2 regions of the Pelosinus fermentans DSM 17108 genome follow, and region 1 is predicted to be linked to the other one. Evidence: riboswitches for the same ligand, from Rfam matches in the RefSeq annotation. Region 1 holds a riboswitch; the other holds the start of a gene.

What was found. Region 1 has a riboswitch for cobalamin ahead of FR7_RS17245 (nitrogenase component 1). Riboswitches for the same ligand answer to the same signal wherever they lie in the genome.
Region 2: another riboswitch for cobalamin. It lies ahead of FR7_RS17730 (TonB-dependent receptor domain-containing protein); the one in region 1 lies ahead of FR7_RS17245 (nitrogenase component 1).

What each region holds. Positions count from the first base shown of each region.
Region 1 covers NZ_AKVN02000001.1:3,708,130-3,714,879, reverse strand. Annotated here, with positions in the region: gene FR7_RS17255 (sirohydrochlorin cobaltochelatase) at 1-66, shown strand, start outside; gene FR7_RS23565 (hypothetical protein) at 208-345, shown strand; gene FR7_RS23560 (hypothetical protein) at 354-491, shown strand; gene cobO (cob(I)yrinic acid a,c-diamide adenosyltransferase) at 593-1,126, shown strand; cobalamin riboswitch at 1,200-1,382, shown strand; gene FR7_RS17245 (nitrogenase component 1) at 1,572-2,894, shown strand; gene FR7_RS17240 (TonB-dependent receptor plug domain-containing protein) at 2,926-4,848, shown strand; gene FR7_RS17235 (sugar phosphate isomerase/epimerase family protein) at 4,991-5,956, shown strand; gene FR7_RS17230 (ABC transporter substrate-binding protein) at 5,960-6,750, shown strand, end outside.
Region 2 covers NZ_AKVN02000001.1:3,828,289-3,835,038, forward strand. Annotated here, with positions in the region: gene FR7_RS17725 (hypothetical protein) at 1-1,231, opposite strand, end outside; gene FR7_RS17730 (TonB-dependent receptor domain-containing protein) at 1,342-4,212, opposite strand; cobalamin riboswitch at 4,408-4,590, opposite strand; cobalamin riboswitch at 4,858-5,042, opposite strand; cobalamin riboswitch at 5,184-5,365, opposite strand; gene FR7_RS23950 (hypothetical protein) at 5,648-5,821, opposite strand; gene FR7_RS17735 (exosporium glycoprotein BclB-related protein) at 5,976-6,750, shown strand, end outside.

The DNA.
Region 1 (6,750 bases):
CTGTATGTGCAGCATCTTAAGGACGCTATGAGTCAAAAAGCCGGACATGGTATGTGCAAGCATTAATAAATAAGATAATTGCATAGATAAATAACAGTAATAGCTAGATGTTTCTTGTAAATATCTAGCTATTCTATAAATTTTATCTGTATTTGATAAGAATAAAGAAAGGATGTGCAGGTGATTTAGAGGAGTTGGTGTTTACTTATGGCAATCAGTAAAAAGAATGTCATTACAATGAAAAGAAGCTACAGCTGCAGTATGTCTGGCGTGTGGAATGCTGTGGCGCACAATTCAGCAGGTACCTGCTTCCTCCCTTTGCGTTTTATTGGGGAGGAAGAGTAAAGTCACATGTGGGGATTGACACTTTAGCCGTTGATTTAGAGAAAGAGCATGTCCAAGTGCGGGGAATCGTTTTTATTGCACTCAACCAGACCTGGAAGGATGCTTTAGTGCGTGGCAAAAATTATTACTTAACATTATGGAAATAAGAATAACAAACGCATTAATCGGAACTCACGACAGTTGAAGTGAAAAAGGTATATATTGACTGCTAATAACATGATATAGTAAGAAAAGAGGGGGGATTTATATGGAAAACAGACATGGCTTAATTCTTGTTAATACAGGAAATGGCAAAGGGAAAACAACAGCAGCTTTAGGTCTTGGACTAAGGGCTTGGGGACAGGGGTTCAAAGTGCTGATCATACAGTTTATTAAAGGCAGCTGGAAGTATGGGGAATTAAAAACGGCAGAGGCTTTGGGACCTAATTTTGTAATGCGTCAGATGGGGGAAGGTTTTGTTCGCAATGCGAATGAAGATGCTATGGCTGATCATCGTCATGCAGCTGAAGAAGCTTTGGCGATGGCTCGAAAAGAAATTGTATCAAACCAGTGGGATATGATTATTTTAGATGAAATTAACTATGCGATTAAGTTTGACGTTATATCTCTAGAAGCAGTATTAAAATTATTGGAGGACAAGCCCTCTGCTTTGCATCTTGTGCTGACAGGGCGGGATGTCCGCCCTGAGATTATTGATAAAGCGGATTTAGTAACAGAAATGAAAGAGATTAAACATCCTTATAAAAAGGGCATAAAGGCTCAAAAAGGGATAGAATTTTAAAAGAATTTGTTACCAGTGAATTGCTTGACAATTCTTTAAAGATATTATAAAGTGAATCTTATAACGTATAAAAATTCATATGGATGGTATAGGTGCCCTTTGGGGCTTAATAGGGAAGTCCGGTTTCATTCCGGCACGGTCCCGCCACTGTAATGAGGAGTGAACCCATGATTATGCCACTGAGACAACGGTCTTGGGAAGGTATGGGGAAGCAATGATTCTAAGTCAGGAGAACTGCCTATATAGCAATCACCGTTAGAACCTGCGAGAGATGGGGAGGGGATTTGTACGATAGTTTTTTTATTGTGCTTATTTTTCCCCGACGTATATATACGTCGGGATTACTATTTGCTTTATGCTATTGTAAAATCTCTTGGCCTTTTTGGGTTAAGAGATTTTTTTATGGGTATTGTTGGAGAACTGCAAAAAAAGGGAGGTACTGTGTATGGTTACGAGTCTTTCAACCTATATGTGCAAAGAGGGCAATAGTTGTGGATTGACAGGTGCATCAACCTTTTTTGCAGGTATTCCAGATGCTGTAATGGTGCTTAACAGTTCCTTGTGGTGTTATTTTTCAGCTCATGAGTATATCGAAAAACAATGTCCAACAGCAAGAATGCGCTTCTTTTGTTCCCAAAGGAATAAAGATGCTATATTTTCTGGTACAGAGCAGTATTTGCTGCATATTTTACAATCAATAAAACAGACGGCTCAGCCATCTGTAGTGCTGCTGGCGAACAGCTGTACTGACAGTACTCGGAATGAGAATCTTTTGCAGATTGCCAAGCAGGCAGATCTGAATTGTCCTGTGATTTGCCTGGATCGTCATGATTTGGAAGAGGGATTTTGGGCCGGATATCAGGCAGCTGCCAAAGCCTATTTTCGTGAGGTGCCCCTGCAGTTGCGTACTGCTATAAAGCCGAGGACGGTTAATCTTTTAGGATGCAGTGTTGGTTATTATAATGCAGCCCATGACCTGCAGGAGCTGCGGCGTATGCTGACCTTAGCTGGTTATGAGGTAATTGCTTGCCCGGGGGCAGGAAGTACGATGCAGGAAATTACCAATATGACTCAGGCGCAGCTGAATATTGTAGTTCATGATGAACTAGGACGTGAGCTGGCAGAGCTGCTGGAAGAGCAGTATGATATGCCCTATGTCTCCTTATTGCCCCCTTATGGCATACAAGGTTCCTTGAGCTGGCTAAAAGCGATTGATTATTATCTGTCGGGGGAAAGTACTGGACTAAAAGCTCTTCAACAAGAAGCGAATGGTCTAGAACAAAAACATGACATTATGAATAAAGAGCAGCAAGAGATTTGGGGGAATATCTGGTTCGACAGCATTTTCATTGCTGCCCCTGCCTCCGTAGCCTTTTCTATATCTCAGGCAGTACGAGGGGAGTGGATGAATGCAAAGAAAATCATAACCGTATTGCAAAATGGCGTTCCCTTTAAGCAGAGTTATCCTGAATATATTGGTATTGTGTTGGATGCATATAAGGATCAGCAGAAAATAGAACAACACTTGGCCGGCTTACGAGGCGGATTGCTGATGGCAAGCAGTAGAGAAAAAGCGATTCTGCATCAAAAAGCAGTGAAAGATGTGGCATATCAGCATATCTCTTCACCTGTATACGACGAAATGATCCTTAAAAATCGGCCATTTATGGGGTTGCAAGGAACCAGTCATATGGTTGCGAGCTTATGGAACCAGTATATACAAGGACAGAAAAAGATAGAAATATGTAAAAAAGTAGTGGCAACGTAACGACAGAACAAAAATAAGTAGGAGGAAAGTAGTGGATAAACACATAGGAATTAAAAAAAAGGCTATGATATATGCCTGTATAGTAAGTGGTTTTATCTCGCTGCCAGTATCAGGAGCGTATGCGACTGAGAGTGAAGAAACAGAAAGTTATTCCTTTGATCAACTGGTGGTAACAGCTAATCGGGTACCTACAAAACTATCTGAAGTCGCAGCTAATGTAACGGTAATCACAAAAGGGCAGATTGAAAAAGGGAATTATCATAATGTAGGAGAAGTTCTACAGCATATCCCGGGAGTACAGATAGGATCTAACGGTACTCCTGGGAGTATTAGTGCCGCGTTTATTAATGGAAGTGAACAAGTGGTTGTTATGATTGATGGTAGACGTATGAACCTACCGAATGGTATAGGCGGATTTGGTATGGCTACTTCTAATTTAACAGGTTTAATCGGCATCGAAAATATTGAACGTATTGAAATAGTAAAAAGCGGCCGATCAGCCTTATATGGTGCCGATGCTGTTGGTGGTGTAATCAATATTATTACTAAAAAAGGAGAGAAGAACCAAACAACGGTAAAAATAGCAGGCGGGAATTGGAATGGTGATAATTATACATTAATTAATGAGGGCAAAGAAGGTAATTTAAGTTGGTTTTTTACTGCAGATAAAAGACAAATGGGTGATTATTCAGATGGAAATAATAAATTATATAGGTACACAGGTAGTGACCAAGAAGCTTATACGCTGCGGTTGGATCAGAAGATCAATAATGGTAATCTAAGTTTTACTTATGAAAATTTTGATCATCAAAATGAAGCTAAAGTAAAGAATAAATATGAAAATACGAACCAGCACAATTGGGATTTCACTTATACAGAAAATCTTTCTACTAAAACTGATTATCAAATTAAATTTTATCAAAATGCCAACCATCGTGTTGGATTAGGGGATAATACTTGGGAGAGATATGACCATGATGTCAGAACCAAGGGATTTAATTATCAATTGAACTCTAAGATTGATGAGCAAAATATGTTGACAGCAGGAATTGACTGGCGAAAAGATGAGATTGAAAGTAGTGATTATAAGAGTAAAGATAGTACCGTAAAAGCGATTTATTTACAGGATCGATGGAATATAACAAATAAATTTAGTATTCTTCCAGGACTTCGTTATGATAATAGCGATACATACGGAAATAAAACAACGCCACAGTTAGGAGCAAATTATAAACAAAGTGATCGTACTACTTATTATGCATCATGGGGCAAGGTCTTTCAAACACCACGCTTTGATGATTTATACTGGCCGTCATCAGTTGATCCTGCAGACTCTTACTATCCAGGATCACCAGAGACCCATTATGATGGGAATCCTGCTTTAAAACCGGAAACTGGATGGAGTGCTGAGATTGGTGTGAATCACAAGTTTGATAATACACTAGAAGGAAATTTTTCAGCTTTTACTCGTAGGCTAAATGATGCAATTGCCTGGAAAAACGTTAGTACAAATCCTGCAATAGAGTATTGGACGCCTTCTAATGTTGATAAGCAGAAGGCTGATGGCTTTGAACTACAGTTAACTAAGCAACTTACCTCTAAAATAAAAACCTCTATTGGTTATAATTATTTACATGTTAGGAACAAAACCCAATATGATAGTGATTTTGTAAGAGATAAAAATATAGCAGATGAAACATGGAACATTGGTATGTCTTATAGCTCTAAGAAAATAAATGCCGATATAAGGGGCACGGCTGTTATGGGACGAACCAATAGTGAATTTATTGAAAAAAGCTATTGGCTATGGGATGCAAATCTTAATTATAAATTAGATAAGAGTAATACTGCTTTTTTAACGGTAAATAATATACTTGATAAGTACTATGATACAGCTGCTGGTAAGCCTTGTGGCGGACGAAATTATATGATTGGTTTAAAAACGATATTTTAGCAGTTTGGGGCAAGGGGCAAAGGTGTAAAAAGTGTATAATCTCTTTAAACATTTACACATAAAATAGTTATATTGTAGTTAGGGAGTAAAGAGAAGCAATTCCTTCGTAAAATGATTATACTTTTAGTAAAGGACTTATACTATGTTACAACTTGTGAATTTATCCAATTATGCATCTGATCTGGAACTCATTCATAATAACCCTGTATGCTTAGAAGCTTTTTTGAATCATCATCATTTAGATGGTTTAGAAATGATGTTTTGTGATTCTTGGAATCCACGTGTCCATAAGAAGCAGTGGATACAGGGGGTGCATCTGCGTTTTTGGCCGAACTGGCTGGATTTCTGGCGAGGAGACAGGGAGGAACTGCTTAGACAATTTGGCAGTGATGCACAAATTGAAGCTTGTTACGGTGCTTTGACCCGTGAAGGCTGGCTAAATGTCTATCGTGAGAATCTTCGTATTGCTAAAATGGCAGGTGCCAAGTATGTCGTCTTTCATGTCAGCCAGACACGAATTCCAGAGTTGTTTCATTGGCAGTTTAGCTTCTCTGACCGACAAATCATTGAAGCTACGATTGAGGTGATTAATGAGCTGGCCCAGAGCATACCAGGGGATATGGAATTATTATTTGAAAATTTGTGGTGGCCAGGGTTAACTTTGAAGGATAAAGAACTTACAGCGTTGTTACTTGATAGTGTAAAACATCCCAAGGCAGGGATTATGCTGGATATCGGTCATTTGATGAATACGAATCCAGAACTAAAGGATCAGGATGATGGTGTAGATTATGTACTGAAAATAGTTGATAACCTTGAAGAATATAAACATTATATTCATGGTGTGCATTTGCATCATTCCTTGTCTGGGAATTATATCAAACAGAGTAGAGGCACAGCTATGCCCCAAGAGGATATTTTGGCAGCTGCCATGAGTCATGTGCTGCGCATCGACGAGCATTTACCCTTTAGTTCTCCCTGCGTGAAGAAGATTATAAATAGTGTGCAACCTACATACGTAGTACATGAGTTTATGTATACATCGATCAATGATTGGTCTGAAAAAATCAGGATTCAGCAGCAGGCCTTGCAATATAAGGAGCGTTAATGGATGAAAAAATTATCGTTTATTGCTTTACTCTTAAGTTGCTGCCTTCTGCTAGTTGTTGGCTGCAGTTCTAACCAACAGCAGGATGCACCTAAAACAGGAGGCTATGAAGTACAGGATTTTCAAGGTCATGTAATAAAACTTCCTCATAAACCCAGCCGAATTGTGTCCTTGTCTTTGGGGACAGATGAGATACTGGTGGACTTGGTTCCTTTGGAGCGCATTTTAGCTTTAACCTATTTGGCAGATGACCCGGAAATATCCAATGTAAGTGAACAGGCTAAATTGGTATCAAAAAAGGTGAAGGCCAATCCGGAGACCATTATCGCATTACAGCCAGACGTATTATTTATTGCTGACTGGCAGCCTATAGAATTGATTCAAACCATTCGTGACGCAGGAGTTCCTGTCTATGTATATAGAACACCGAGCACAATTGAGGACGTAAAACATGTGATTGGAGAAATTGCCCATGTTGTTGGAGAAGAAGAGATGGGACAGCAAATGGTAACCCAAATGGAGAATCAATTAGGAACGATCCAAAAATCATTGGAGAAAGTCAGTTCTGAGGAGCGGAAAACGGTAGTCCTTTTCTCCTTAATGGGAGGAATCGGAGGACAAGGCAGCTTATTTGATGATATCTGCCGATATGCAGGTGTCGTGAATGGGGCAAGTAAAGTAGGCGTTGGTAAGAATGAAATGATGTCTAAAGAACAAATTATAGCTGCCAATCCCGATGTTTTTATTATGCCAACTTGGAATTATAATGGTAAAACCAACGTAGAGGACTTTAA
Region 2 (6,750 bases), 120 kb from region 1:
TCTTTTTGAGTTCGTCGGCAAGCGCTTTTGCCTGACGAGCCAGTCTGGCTTGGCCGACAAAGCCTTTAGCAGAAGCAGCAGCTGTGCCTGCTGCCATTTTGGCTGCTGGCGCATCAGGAGCAATAAAGCAAGCTGAGTTGATTTCGGTGTAACCGGCATCATTCAGTGCAGCTGCATTAAAGGAAGTGGGTGTGCCGCCAGTTGTCGTAGGCAGGGAAGAATAGGCATCGATTTGGTTGCCTCTGACAAACCAGAAACGGCTAGGAGTGCTTTCTGCCTGTATGCCCCAGAAATAACCACTGGAATTAACATTGTTCACGACCGTCCAGTTGGTTGTGCTGGGGTTTGCCAGATTAGCAACGGTCGAGCGGTAAATTTTTCCTTCCATGGCGGAAAAACTGGAATTATAATGCCCAACAAACACATAGGCATTGTTGGCATTGGCAATGCTGATATCGCGGAAGTCCCCCGCCCAGCCGGACGGCAAAGCAACATTGTTAACACTCATTTCATTATCTTCATCGATTGTAACAATGCTCAGGCGGGTCAAAACATTTCCGGAACCGGCATTTTGCATGCCGCCCAGTGCACATATGTATAATTGATTCCCCCAAGGCTCTAGGGTAAAGCCGTTTCTACCCACTCTTACACTAGTTATAAAGTTTAGCGTACCATTAGTATTAATTTCATATTGCAGCACATAACTGTCGGCGTAGACCTCATAACCGCTCTCGGGATTGCTGCTGAACAGAGCATAGAGATAATTGCCGATAACAGCCAGACCTTCGCCATGCACATCGCCGGTCACCGTCAACGGAAAATCATAACTCGTCGCTGCCTGGGTATAGGCATTACTGGTCATATTCACTACCGCAATTTTTCCTAGGTCATAGCCAGTAGCGTACAACCAGTTGCCCTTAGTGGCAACGGCGTGCAGGTTGCGGACGGCAGCCCAAGTTTGGCTGGCAAGGGGCACTGCCCAGTTTCCCTGAGGTTGGATGATCCGATTGTTAATCAAATCCTCGGGATTGGCAACATTATACTGACGCAGCACCAGACGACTGCTGCTATGATCAAAAAAATTAAAAAAGGCGGCATCACCGTTCAAACCGGTTATTTTGGCCTTAGCGGCGGCGGTGTCAACACTTGACGTACGGCGGGAACCAGTAATGGCCCCGGCTTGACTATTCACATAATTGCTAATGGCATACGCAAACAAATTTTCAGACATTGAACACACACTCCTTTTATTTTCGTTTTTTCTTTTTTCTAAAAGCTGTTTATACTGTTATTGATGGCTTTACATTGAAATCACCTCCTTAACTCAACACCATAAATAGGTCAGAACGTATAGCTCATGGTTGCATAATAGGTGCGCCCCTGGATGGGAAATGCAACATTGTACCCTTCACTCTGAAGGTTATTATAGGCTTTTAGCTTGGGTCCCTTATTAAAGACATCATTGACGCCCACTATCACTTCCAAGCCTTGGTAGAATTTATATTTGGCACCTAAGCCAATGGTGGTCAGCGCATCCTGGCCGTACCACTGGTTAGAACTATTGACCTTGGTGCTCTCGGTGAACATTTCTCCCAAATATTTAACCTCACTAAACAGCAGCGTCCGATTGTCAGGGCGGTAGCCCAGCCGCAGCGATCCTTCCCATTCGGGAGCATACGCCTGCTTGGCGTTCCTGTAGGTATTGGTACCAGTAGGGGAGTCATTTTTGATTCTGGCCTTGGTGTCAGTATAGGTGGCGGCAAGATCCAAATCCCATTTGTCCCATTTGAGGTTGGCCTGCATTTCCACACCCCGCGCCCGGCCTTCTGCGCTATTGCTGTAGGACCAATAGTCATAACCGTAACGCCACAACTGCAGGAGGTTTTTCGCATTACGGCCAAAATAGGTCAGCTGCAGCTTGCTGTCGGCGCCCAGCGTGCGGCCATCCCAAAGGGCGCTGACATCCCACTGTTTGCCTTCTTCCGGCAGCGGAAACAGGGAAATCAGGTTGCCATTGAGGTCACTGCGCGGCGCCGGCAGTATACCGGCACCGTCGCCGGCAATCTCATACAGATTGAGCAGCCGGAAATAGGTCCCGCCCGTGGCCCGCAGGGCGAAGTTGTCGTTCACTTGTTTTTTCAGGGCCAGCTGCCAGGTTGTCTTGCTCTGGGTTTCTTCGGCTTGCTGATTCCATTTGTGCTGGTAGTCACCTTCCAGCGGACTGGAGCCGAAGGTGGTAGACGAATTATAGCGAATACTGGGAGTCAGCCATAAATCCCCCCCTTTCCCTAACGCAATGGTATCCTGCACCTGGGCATTAAACATTTTCTGCTTATAAAAAGTGCGGTAACGGACAGTATCGGGATTGGTGCCGTCAGTGACCATGGAACCGGCGATATGCATTTTTTCATCCGAGTAGTTGACCATGAACTCAATCAGATGATTGTCCCCCGCCTTATAAGTGCCGTCAAGCATGCCGCCCCAGCGGTCGGAGTCGTACCGGCTCCATTCGCGGAATGGAATCTTCCAGTAGTAGGAGAGATCCTTGAACCATCTGCTGTTATTGCGGTAGCTTTTATTCGAGTCCAAATAATTGGCCGACCAGCCCCATTCCAAATTGCCAACATTATCACGCCGGCCGACTTGCAGCTCTTTAGTCGTAATTTTTTGTTTTTTATCCATATTCACAGATCGGCCTGTTTCACCATGTGCATCGGCATCCCTGCCAGAACTAATACCAGCAAATTCCATTCCGGGAGTATCCCACAACTGCTGCGGCAAATGCCGGTCGATCTCCTTCCAGGCGCCTTTGACTGTCCAATGGTCATCCTGCCATTTGACAATGGCATCGGTATTTTTATAGTCGTTATACCGGCGCCAGCGGGTGCCATCCCCCAGCTCAGCTTTGAGTTTTTCATATTTCTCGATGTCGGCCATAAGCGACTGCATCATCGTTCCGTCGGGCTGCCAGAATTCAGTATTTATTTTGGCAACATAATTCGCATAAACATCAAGATATTTGGCGGGATCGGCAGCTATCTCAGCATAACTGATGTTAATACTCATATCATTGTATAATTCCCTATAATAGGTTTGGGCATAGCCCTTTACGTCGCTTATGATCCCATTTGGGTTAGCGCTTGAGTCACCGGTGTAGATTTTGGACGTTATCAGTCTTTGATAGCCGTAATCATACAAAGCTTGATACTCTGCTTCATAAAGGGCGGTCTGGCCGCCGGGCAGCGCTTCAGTTGCAAACTTCACCCACTCTTCCGGGTTGTTTCGATAGTATTCGGCCTGAGCATCGGATAAGGTCTGTTTCGTGGCTACAGTCTCATAACCCGACCGGGTATCCACGTTGTTAAAAGTTGCTATCCCTTGATCGGCAACTGTTGTCAGAGAATTTTTCCGTTGTTCAATCTGACTAGCATAGGCCGCTACCTGCTCATCACTAGCATAATTCTTGTACTTGAAATCTCCTTCGCTCTGCTCCCGATTGATACCTACCATCAGGCTGCCGCTGCCCAGAGGTGCATCCACCTGTAAGCTGCCAATATAGCCGCCGTATGAGCGCTGCCCGATGCTGGCAGTGATATTTTCCTTGGTTGGACGCTTGGTCACAATATTGATTACACCGCCCATAAAGGTGCCGCCAAAGCGCGCCGGGATATATCCCCGGTATACCTCAATACGCTCAACGTTTTTAATCGGAATAGTGGAGATATCCGCCGCCGCGTCGCCGCCAAGATTGAACAGCACTCCATCCACAAACAGCCCTACCTGTGCCGCCGTCGATCCGCGCACACTGACAGTGGTATATTGGCCTTTACCATTCACTTCGCGCACATGGACGCCAGGCACGTCTTTTAACAAATCAGGCAGGCTTTTTTGCTCGCCCTTATAGTCCTCCGGCCGAATAATGGTCACGGTGCCGGGCGAGAGCTTGGACTCCCACTCCGGGCGCTTGGCTTCTACCGTGAGTGCCGGTAAATCATAGTCTGTCTGCTGCTCCTCGCCTTCAGATTCAGCGGCATAGGCCAGGCTGCCCAATGGCATGACACCGACCACCAGCACACACCCCAGCCCCAGAGTCATTCGTTGCAGACTGCGGCATTTGCGTCTTTTTGTTTTGCCCGTACTTTTCGTCAATTCAGATACGACCTGCCAACAGGAACGGGCGCGATTCCAGATGATTCTATATACATGGTTCAAAAAATATCATTCCTTTGTTACTTTCTTTACTTCTTGCCATAGTTGCTGGATGTTCTTACCGCATCTAAATAATCCAGCTGCTTATATAAAATAATAGCAATAAAAAAAACTCCCATTTTGGGAGTGCTTACGTTGGACCGCCAGAAAAATTTACGGCAGCTTTACGTAATCTCCTCCCTGTCACTCGCAGGTTAAGTGGTGATTGTTAGATAGGCAGTTCTCCTGACTTCGGATCATTGCTTTCCCACGCCTTCCCAAAGCCTAAGCTCCAGTGGCATTTATGCGAGATTGCTCCCCGTTACAGTGGCGGGACCGTGCCGGCATTACACCGGTCTTCCCTATTAAGCCCCGAAGGGCACCTATCCCAATATTCTCTTGTATTTCATCTTATGCATCATTTCATAACAATATTACATTGTCGCAATAGTATGACTTTTTCCCTATCCTCCCATCGCTCAATCTTGGATTTGACTTCTTTCAACTTGTCCATCAAAACACCAGTATTTTTCCTGATCATTCTCCTTTCATTTGCTAACCATTATCTCTGTGATGATAAAATTCGCAGAGATTATGCTTCTTTTATGTACTCAAACTTATAGCATAAAAGCTGCAGCCTAATCTTCTTCCTGTCTTTCGCAGGTCAAACGAAGATTGTCCGTACAGGTAGTTCTCCTGGCTCCAGTTCATCGTCAACCCATCCTTCCCGGAATGTCTACCTCATCCCAGTGGCTTATTAGAGTCGACTCCGTGTTACAGTGGCGACCGCACCGGCTTTTAACCGGACTTCCCTATTAAGCTCTTTGCAAGGCACCTGTACCCGTATTGCTATATAACATTGCGTTAACGAAAATAAAAGAAGCCACCTGTGACACCGTCTCAAGAGGCTTCTTATTCCATGCAGACAAATATTGTCTGCACAAAAAAATGCAAAAATTTGCATCCAAATCCCCTCCCCATCTCTCGCAGGTAAAACGGTGATCGTTGTACAGGCAGTTCTCCTGGCTTAGGATCATTGCGCCTCCAAACCTTCCCAGAACGATTCGTTCCAGTGGCATATCTTGGATTTGCTCCCCATTACAGTGGCGGGACCGCGCCGGTCTTCAACCGGCTTTTCTATGAAGCCCTTACGGGCACCTGTACCTATATTTAGTTTTTTCAAAGGATTTTCAAATAATTCTATTTATTTCATTATAATCCTACGGGTAAAAATATACAACTATCTTTATGGGATAAAGAATTCACTCAGACATTTTTTGTAAAGAAATGTTTCATCTATTTTTCTACACTTTCATAATAAAGTCCGAGGGAAATTCTCAATTTTGCTTAAGAATCTCCCTCGGATCGGAAATCATGAATCCGTTTTCAAAGTATAATCATATGTCATCTTCGAGCTTGCCAAAAAGGATTTTGACGTAAACAGGGTTAATCCGCAGTTTCACCGGCTACACTCCCAATTTTTTTCTGCTTCCTCGATAGACAGCCATTCATCACCATTTTTGACCGCCGCTTCCGCTTCAGCCAGCTTAGACAGCAATTTGATGGTTGCCTGTGTCTTCTCATATTCTACCATATCAACAAGCGCATTATCACTTGTATTTTCAAGAATCATGAACTGTCCCTCGACTCATATAAATAGAAGCTAATCTTTTGTCGCTATGCTTACATAATGGTGTCACAATGTTATCACCATTTACATATAATAATAATAATCCAATATTTTATTAAAGGAGGTCAATCTTATTATGTCCTTTGACGATACCTCAATGACTAGATTCTCACCTACAACTCCTAAGTTCCCACTGTGCACATCTCCAGCAAATTGCTGTTGTATCGATACTACTAAGCCTACTGGAGCTACTGGCATAACTGGAGCTACTGGCGCTACGGGCGCAACGGGAGCTACGGGTGCAACCGGAGCTACAGGTGCTGCGGGTGCCGCTAGTGCTACGGGTGCTACTGGTGCTACCGGAGCTACTGGTGCAACGGGTGCTACAGGTGCTGCGGGTGCCGCTAGTGCTACGGGCGCAACAGGTGCTACCGGAGCTACGGGAGCAACGGGTGCTACAGGTGCTGCGGGTGCCGCTAGTGCTACGGGCGCAACAGGTGCTACCGGAGCTACGGGAGCTACTGGCGATGCTGGTGCTACCGGTGCTACGGGAGCTACGGGAGCTACTGGCGATGCTGGCGCTACCGGTGCTACGGGTGTTACTGGTGCTACCGGCACTACGGGAGATACGGGTGCAACCGGAGCTACGGGTGTTGCTGGAGCAACCGGCACTACGGGAGATACGGGTGCAACCGGAGCTACGGGTGTTGCTGGCGCTACCGGCGCTACGGGTGTTGCTGGCGCTACCGGCACTACAGGAGATACGGGTGCTACCGGCGCTACGGGTGTTGCTGGCGCTACTGGCACTACAGGAGATACGGGTGCTACCGGCGCTACGGGTGTTGCTGGCGCTACTGGCACTACAGGAGATACGGGTGCTACCGGCGCTACGGGTGTTGCTGGCGCTACTGGCGTTACGGGAGATACGGGTG